Regions from separate parts of the Streptomyces sp. NPDC046727 genome, predicted to be linked through region 1. Evidence: riboswitches for the same ligand, from Rfam matches in the RefSeq annotation. Region 1 holds a riboswitch; the other holds the start of a gene.
What was found. A riboswitch is a leader RNA that binds a small molecule or an ion and turns the genes downstream of it on or off. The one in region 1 is predicted to bind ZMP and ZTP.
Positions count from the first base shown of each region.

Region 1 (4,202 bases):
TCGGTCTTGAGGGCGCCGTACATCTTGCCCTCGTAGTCCTGCTCCAGCTGGCCGATCGACGTGCCGGTGAGCGTGGAGTAGATGGTGAGGAGGTTCGACACGCCCGGCTTGCTCTCGGCGTCGAAGCGGATCACCGTGTCCGTGTCGGTGACCGCGCTCTTGACCTTCTTGGCCGTGGCCTTCGGGTCGTCGAGGAGGTTGATGAGGCCCTTCGGCGTGGACGCCGACTTGCTCATCTTGACCGTCGGGTCCTGGAGGTCGTAGATCTTCGCCGTCTCCTTGAGGATGTACGGCCTCGGGACGGTGAAGGTGTCGCCGAACCGGCCGTTGAACCGCTCGGCGAGGTCACGGGTCAGCTCGATGTGCTGGCGCTGGTCCTCGCCGACCGGCACCTCGTTGGCCTGGTACAGGAGGATGTCGGCGACCTGGAGGATCGGGTACGTGAACAGGCCGACGCTCGCCCGGTCGGCCCCCTGCTTGGCGGACTTGTCCTTGAACTGGGTCATGCGGCTGGCCTCGCCGAAGCCGGTGAGGCAGTTCATGACCCAGGCCAGCTGGGCGTGCTCGGGGACATGGCTCTGCACGAAGAGGGTGCAGCGGTCGGGGTCCAGGCCGGCGGCCAGCAGCTGGGCCGCGGCGAGCCGGGTGTTGGCCCGCAGCTCCTTCGGGTCCTGCGCGACCGTGATCGCGTGCAGGTCGACGACCATGTAGAACGCGTCGTGGGACTCCTGCAGGGCCACCCACTGGCGGACGGCGCCGAGGTAGTTGCCGAGGTGGAACGAGCCAGCCGTTGGCTGAATACCGGAGAGCACGCGAGGTCGGTCTGAAGCCATGTTTTTTATTGTCGCAGAGAGATGGGGCGGGATCGGTGCGTGGGGAACCGCGGGCCCGTTGTGGCTGGGCGCGCAGTTCCCCGTGCCCCTTTCAGGGGTGCTTCAGCCGAGGTCGACTTCCGGGTAGAGGGGGAAGCCCGCCACCAGGTCCGTCGCCCGGTGGGAGATCTCGTCGGCGATCTTCGCGTCCAGGACGTGGGCGGCCTTCGAGGGGGCGCCCGACTTCGTCGTGCCCGGTTCCGTCGTCGTCAGGACGCGGTCGATCAGGGACGCCACCTCGTCCATCTCCGCCGTGCCGAGGCCGCGGGTGGTGAGCGCGGGGGTGCCGACGCGGATGCCGGAGGTGTACCAGGCGCCGTTCGGGTCGGCCGGGATGGCGTTGCGGTTGGTGACGATGCCCGAGTCGAGCAGGGCGGACTCGGCCTGGCGGCCGGTGAGGCCGTAGGAGGTGGCGACGTCGATCAGGTTGAGGTGGTTGTCCGTGCCACCGGTGACCAGGGTGGCGCCGCGCCGCATCAGGCCCTCGGCGAGGGCGCGGGAGTTCTCGACGATGCGCTGGGCGTAGTCCTGGAAGGACGGCTGCCGGGCCTCGGCCAGGGCGACGGCCTTGGCGGCCATGACGTGCGGGAGCGGGCCGCCGAGGACCATCGGGCAGCCGCGGTCGACCTGGTCCTTGAGGGAGTCGTCGCACAGGACCATGCCGCCGCGCGGGCCGCGCAGGGACTTGTGGGTGGTCGTGGTGACGATCTGGGCGTGCGGGACCGGGTCGAAGTCGCCGGTGAGGACCTTGCCCGCGACCAGGCCGGCGAAGTGCGCCATGTCGACCATGAGGGTGGCGCCGACCTCGTCGGCGATCTCGCGCATGATCCGGAAGTTCACCAGACGGGGGTACGCCGAGTAGCCGGCGACGATGATCAGCGGCTTGAACTCGCGGGCCTGGGCGCGCAGCGCCTCGTAGTCGATCAGGCCGGTGGCCGGGTCGGTGCCGTAGGAGCGCTGGTCGAACATCTTGCCGGAGATGTTCGGGCGGAAGCCGTGGGTGAGGTGGCCGCCGGCGTCCAGGGACATGCCGAGCATGCGCTGGTTGCCGAAGGCCTGGCGCAGCTCGGCCCAGTCGGCCTCGGTGAGGTCGTTGACCTGCCGGGCGCCGGCCTTCTCCAGGAAGGGGGCCTCGACGCGGTCGGCGAGGACGGCCCAGAAGGCGACGAGGTTGGCGTCGATGCCGGAGTGCGGCTGGACGTAGGCGTGGCGGGCGCCGAAGAGTTCGCGGGCGTGCTCGGCGGCGAGGGCCTCGACGGTGTCGACGTTGCGGCAGCCGGCGTAGAAGCGGCGGCCGATGGTGCCCTCGGCGTACTTGTCGCTGAACCAGTTGCCCATGGCGAGCAGGGTCGCCGGGGAGGCGTAGTTCTCCGAGGCGATCAGCTTCAGCATCTCGCGCTGGTCGGTGACCTCCTGGCCGATCGCGTCGGCGACCCGCGGCTCGACGGCACGGATCACGTCGAGCGCGGCGCGGAAGGCGGTGGACTCGGTCGACAGGGGCTGCTCTGGCATGGGGACCTCCGGACGGTGTGCGTACAGCGTTCACGTTCGGCCCAGGCGCACGGCACTTTTCCCACTCGGGCCGCTCCCTGATGGTCCGTCCCATCCCAGCGCGCCAGTCACGGCCCGCTCGTCAGCCTACCGGGCGCGCCGGGCGGGGCACACGCGGCGGTGGCCGCATGTCGATCGCGGCCCGCGTGCGCCGTGCGAGCGAGGATGAGAAGGGGTTCACCGTCGAATGCGAGTCGTCTCCGGGAGAGGCCGTGACCGCTGCAGAAGACCTCATCGCCGCCGCCGACGCGCACAGCGCGCCCACCTACGATCCGCTGCCGGTCGTGATCGCCACCGGTGAGGGGTCGTGGCTGACCGATGTGGCGGGGCGGCGCTATCTGGACCTGCTGGCCGGGTACTCGGCGCTGAACTTCGGGCACGGCCACCCGCGGCTGGTCGAGGCGGCCCGGCGGCAGCTGGACCGGTTGACGCTGACCTCCCGCGCCTTCCACCACGACCGGTTCGCCGCCTTCTGCACCGAGCTGGCGGAGCTGTGCGGGATGGAGATGGTGCTGCCCGTGAACACGGGCGTGGAGGCGGTGGAGAGCGCGCTGAAGACCGCCCGGAAGTGGGGGTACCGGGTGAAGGGGGTGCCCGCGGAGATGGCGAAGATCGTCGTGGCGGGCGGCAACTTCCACGGCCGTACGACGACGGTCATCAGCTTCTCGACGGATCCGGAGGCGCGGGCGGACTTCGGGCCGTACACGCCCGGTTTCGAGATCGTGCCGTACGGCGATCTGACCGCGATGCGGTCGGCGCTCACCGAGAACACGGTCGCCGTGCTGCTGGAGCCGATCCAGGGCGAGTCCGGGGTGATCGTGCCGCCGGCCGGCTATCTGCCCGGGGTGCGGGAGCTGACGCGCGAGCGGAACGTCCTCTTCGTCGCGGACGAGATCCAGTCGGGGCTCGGCCGCACCGGCCGCACCTTCGCGTGCGAGCACGAGGGCGTGGTCCCGGACATGTACCTCCTGGGGAAGGCGCTGGGCGGCGGGATCCTGCCGGTGTCGGCGGTGGTGTCGAGCGCGGCGGTGCTCGGGGTGTTCCGGCCGGGCGAGCACGGGTCGACGTTCGGCGGGAATCCGCTGGCCTGCGCGGTGGCGCTGGAGGTGATCGCGATGCTGCGGACCGGCGAGCCCCAGGAGCGGGCGGCGCGGCTGGGCGAGCGGCTGCACCGGCGGCTGGCCGAGCTGCGCGGCACGGGCCGGGTGACGGCGGTGCGCGGGCGCGGGCTGTGGGCCGGGGTGGACGTCTCGCCGGCGGTGGGCACCGGCCGGCAGGTCTCCGAGCGGCTGCTGGCCCGTGGGGTCCTGGTCAAGGACACCCACGGGTCGACGGTCCGGATCGCGCCGCCGCTGGTGATCGGCGAGGAGGAGCTGGAGTGGGGGCTGGAGCAGCTGCGGGAGGTGCTCTGCGGGGACTGATCAGCGGAGCGGGATGTCGGTCCCGTGCTCGTCGGCGGGCCGGGGGCCGAAGATGCGCCGGTCGGCCTCGCTGATGGCTACGTCGTTGATGCCGGCCTCGCGGCGGCGCATCAGGCCGTGCTCGTCGAACTCCCACAGTTCGTTGCCGTAGCTGCGCCACCACTGGCCGTCGGCGTCGCGGCACTCGTACTGGAAGCGGACGGCGATCCGGTTCTCGTGGAAGCTCCAGAGGCTCTTGCGCAGCGCGTAGTCGCGTTCGCGCTCCCACTTCTCGGTGAGGAAGGCGACGATCTCCTCCCGGCCGGTGAGGAACCGGTCCCGGTTCCGCCAGACGGAGTCCGGCGTGTAGGCGAGGGCG
Region 1 covers NZ_JBEYYR010000001.1:63,239-67,440, forward strand. Annotated here, with positions in the region: gene trpS (tryptophan--tRNA ligase) at 1-833, opposite strand, end outside; gene ABZ937_RS00335 (glycine hydroxymethyltransferase) at 936-2,384, opposite strand; ZMP/ZTP riboswitch at 2,417-2,505, opposite strand; gene rocD (ornithine--oxo-acid transaminase) at 2,636-3,844, shown strand; gene ABZ937_RS00345 (nuclear transport factor 2 family protein) at 3,845-4,202, opposite strand, start outside.

Region 2 (4,202 bases), on a different contig from region 1:
GCCGACCGGGCCGAGGCCGCCGCCACCGACGACGCACCGGGCCTGCGCAAGGGCACGCACGCGCAGACGTGGAGCATGGGCATGAGCGACCACGCACCCCCGATCACCGTGCCCCAGGAGACCATCGTCCGCTGGCAGCCGGACGGCAGTCACACGGAGCTGGTCGTGGCGACCGACCCGCGCCACCCGGGCCGTCCCGTCCTCAGCGACGAGGGTGAGCGTCCCCGCCTGGTCGCCGACGGCCACGTCATCAGCCGGCAGACCTATCCGCCGAGTTGGAGCGACGCCCCTCCCGAGTCGCCGCCGCCGCACGATGTCGCACGGCTGCGCGACTATCTGCGGGAGGCCGCCTACCTCCACACCGAGCCGCACCCCGGTGAGCTGCTCGACGCCGTCGACACCCTGCTGGACCACTGGACCCTCGGTGCCCGTGAGTCGGCGACGCTCGCCCGGCTCCTGGCCGGCACCCCGGGACTGCGCCCCGTCGGCCAGGTGACGGACCGGCTGGGGCGCAGCGGACAGGCCTATGTGGTCGACGGTCCAGGAGCCCGGCGCATGCTGATCATGGACCCGTCCACCGGAGCCGTACTCGGCCTGGAGCTGACCGCCACGAAGGCCGACCCCCGGTACGGCCTGAAGGCCGGGGACGTCATGCAGTACACCGCCTGGATGCGCTGACCCCTCACACCCCGAGCTGCCGGGCGGCGGCCCGCACGGTCTGCTCCAGCAGCGTGGCGATGGTCATCGGACCCACACCGCCCGGCACCGGGGTGATCAGCGCGGCCCGCTCCACGGCCGAGTCGAAGTCGACGTCGCCGACGTTCCCCGGGTTGTAGCCCGCGTCGATCACGACCGCCCCCGGCTTGATGTCCTGCCCGCGGATCAGCCGCGGCCGGCCGACCGCGGCCACGACGATGTCGGCCTCGCGGACCGCCGCCGACAGGTCCCGGGTGCGCGAGTGGCAGTACGTCACGGTCGCGTCCCGGGCCAGCAGCAGCATGCCCACCGGCTTGCCGAGGATCGCGCTGCGGCCCACCACCACGGCCCGCTTCCCCGCCGGGTCGACGCCGTACTCGTCCAGCAGCCGCAGGATGCCGCCCGGCGTGCAGGAGACGAAGCCCGGCAGCCCGAAGCTCATCGTGGCGAACGAGGCGAAGGTGACTCCGTCCACGTCCTTCTCGGGTGCGATCGCCTCGAACGCGGCCCGCTCGTCGACATGGTCGCCCACCGGGTGCTGGAGCAGGATCCCGTGCACGCCGGGATCGGCCGACAACTCCCGCAGCGTGCCGACGAGTTCGTCCGTCGTGGTGGCGGCCGGCAGCGCGACGTGCCGGGACTCGATGCCGGCCTTGCGGGAGCGGTTCTGCTTCATCCGGACGTACGTCACGGAGGCCGGGTCCTCGCCGACCAGCACGGTCGCGAGACACGGCGCGGTGCCGGTCCGCTCGGTGAGGACGGCGGCCTGCCGCGCGGTCTCCTCGACGATGCGGCGGGCGAGCGCGGTACCGTCCATCAGACGGGCCTGGGTCATGCTGCACACTCCTGAGCTGGATCGACTCTCTCGCCCAGGCGCGCGGCAACCACCACGGGCCGCTCCCCGGTGGTGCTCCACCTCAGCGCCAGTCACGGCCCGCGTACAGCGTAACCGAGAGTGCGTACGACCCGAGCAGCAGCGCGGCGGGCACCGGCACCGGTGCCGGTGCCCGCCGTACCCGGCCGGATCCCCTACTCGTCCCAGACCTGGATGATCAGCTGATCGACGATCCTGTCGTCCCGCAGGGTGACCATCGACTCGGCGAGGACCCGGGTGCCGTCCTCGTACTCGCAGGACTCGCTGTACGCGGCGTGGTCGCCCTGGACGACGCACTGCTCCAGCTTGTGCGTCATGTCGCGGCTGTAGATGTCGTCCAGCAACTCGGCGATCTGGCCGCGGCCGTGCAGGACCGTGGGGTGACTGGGCTGGTTGTTGCGGTCGACGATGCGGATCTCCGCGTCGTCCGCATAGAGCGACAGAAGGTTGTTGCCGGTGTTGCCCTCGATGCCCCGGCGCAGTGTCTCGGCGTTGAACGCGGACCCCATCGCGGTACCCATGGTGACCTCCTTCAGGCGCCCGCGGCCCGTCCGGGAGCGGGCCGCGCGGCCCCATCTCCGAGACTCCTCCGCCCCGGCGGCCTCGGCAAGCGCAGCCGCCGTGCTCCGCCTCACGGGTGAGCGGGGCCCGCCGCCCGTGTCCGGCCGGGGCCCGTGGCCGTTGCTGAGGGCATGATCTCAACACGACGTATCGTCGCCGCCCTCGGTGTCGCCGCCGGGGTCACCGGTCTCGCCGCGCCGCTGGCGCACGCCGCCGAGGCGAGCGCAGCCGGCGCCGGCCGGCTCAGCCCCATGGCCACGGTCGACTCGCTCACCGTCAGCCACATCCCGGCGCAGTACAGGGCCGGCGTCCCGCGGGTCTCCGAGCAGACGCGCGCGATGGACCAGATCGACGACCTGAACCGGCTTAACGAGCTGTGGCAGGTCACCGGCCCGGTGGCGCCCGTGCTGGGCCTGCTGCCCGCCGTCAGGGCCTGACCCGCCCCACGTACCCGAGGGCCGTCCCGGCAGGGGCGGCCCTCACCGCTGTGCGCGGGCAGAAGCCTTCACGCCACCCCACGCACGCCGTTCAGTCCGCCCACGCCGTCGGTGCCGCTCACCCCGCTCTCCCCGCCCGCAGCTCCGGCCAGTCCCGGGCCAGGGCGTACACCGAAGCCGGGCCGTCCGGGAGGCAGTCCGGGAGCAGCCGGCTGAGCGGGTCCCCAGGGCCCAGTTCCAGCCAGATGCGGACGCCCTCCCGGTGCATCCGGCCGACCGCGTCCGCGAACCGCAGCGGGCCGCGCATCACCCAGAACTCCGGCTCGGCGGTCTCGGCGGTCACCGGCCGGGCGGTGACGTCGGAGACCAACGGGAGGCGCGGGGCACGCGGGTGGAGGGTGGCGAGCGTACGGCCGTACGCGGCAAAGACACCGGCCGGGTCGGGGGAGCGCGGCGCCGGCCCCTGGCGGCCACCGAGCAGCCGGGCCAGGGTGCCGACCGCGTGACAGGCGTCGGCCAGGGAGAACACCCCGGCGGCGTACGCGGCGGCCATCCGCCCGGCCCCCTGGCCGAACAGCACGTCCGGCCGGACACCCCAGCTGCCCAGCAGCCGGTACTGCGCCACCTGGAGCGCGAACACCGCCGGACCGGCGAACGAGGCCCGGTCCAGCAGCGCCGCCGTGTGCGTTCCGCCCGCCGCGAACAGCACGCTCCGCAGGGGGAGTTCGAGGTACGGGTCGAGGCGCGCGCAGAGGTCGTCCAGCGCCTGCGCGAACACGGGGAAGGCCGCCTGCAGTTCCCGGGCCGTCCCGGGCCGTGGCGGGGCACCGGCCGAGAACAGGAACGCGGTACGTCCCTTGCTGCCGTCAGGGAGCATGGCTCCATTGAGGCACGCCCGGGCGGGGCGGAGACACCAGACAAACCCCCGCAGCCCGCAAAAAGATTGCCATCATGGAATGACGGCAACCGGCCATGTCCCCGTGTGGCGGAAAGATCCACGATCAACCTCGTGGTCCGGCACGCCACCGATCCGTCGCGCGTAGGGTCGGCGGCGAAGGCAAACGAAGAAGGGACCAGACCATGGCGCAGGAAGTACGCGGCGTGATCGCACCGGGCAGGAACGAGCCCGTACGGGTCGAGACGATCGTGGTGCCGGACCCCGGGCCCGGCGAAGCCGTCGTACGCGTCCAGGCGTGCGGGGTCTGTCACACCGATCTGCACTACAAGCAGGGCGGCATCTCCGACGACTTCCCCTTCCTCCTCGGCCACGAGGCGGCGGGCGTGGTGGAGTCGGTCGGCGAGGGCGTCACCGACGTCGCACCCGGCGACTTCGTGATCCTCAACTGGCGTGCCGTGTGCGGGCAGTGCAGGGCCTGTCTGCGCGGCCGCCCCTGGTACTGCTTCAACACCCACAACGCCCGGCAGAAGATGACCCTCACCGACGGCCGGGAACTGTCACCGGCCCTGGGCATCGGCGCCTTCGCCGAGAAGACGCTGGTGGCCGCCGGGCAGTGCACCAAGGTCGACCCGGCCGTCTCCCCGGCCGTCGCGGGCCTCCTCGGCTGCGGGGTGATGGCCGGCATCGGCGCCGCGATCAACACCGGGAACGTCGGCCGCGGCGACTCGGTCGCCGT
Region 2 covers NZ_JBEYYR010000025.1:2,039-6,240, forward strand. Annotated here, with positions in the region: gene ABZ937_RS27140 (CU044_5270 family protein) at 1-678, shown strand, start outside; gene ABZ937_RS27145 (bifunctional 5,10-methylenetetrahydrofolate dehydrogenase/5,10-methenyltetrahydrofolate cyclohydrolase) at 683-1,531, opposite strand; ZMP/ZTP riboswitch at 1,557-1,637, opposite strand; gene ABZ937_RS27150 (nuclear transport factor 2 family protein) at 1,726-2,091, opposite strand; gene ABZ937_RS27155 (hypothetical protein) at 2,263-2,568, shown strand; gene ABZ937_RS27160 (acyltransferase domain-containing protein) at 2,687-3,445, opposite strand; gene ABZ937_RS27165 (S-(hydroxymethyl)mycothiol dehydrogenase) at 3,649-4,202, shown strand, end outside.
Region 2: linked by a shared signal. The riboswitch ahead of ABZ937_RS27145 (bifunctional 5,10-methylenetetrahydrofolate dehydrogenase/5,10-methenyltetrahydrofolate cyclohydrolase) and the one ahead of ABZ937_RS00335 (glycine hydroxymethyltransferase) in region 1 are both predicted to bind ZMP and ZTP.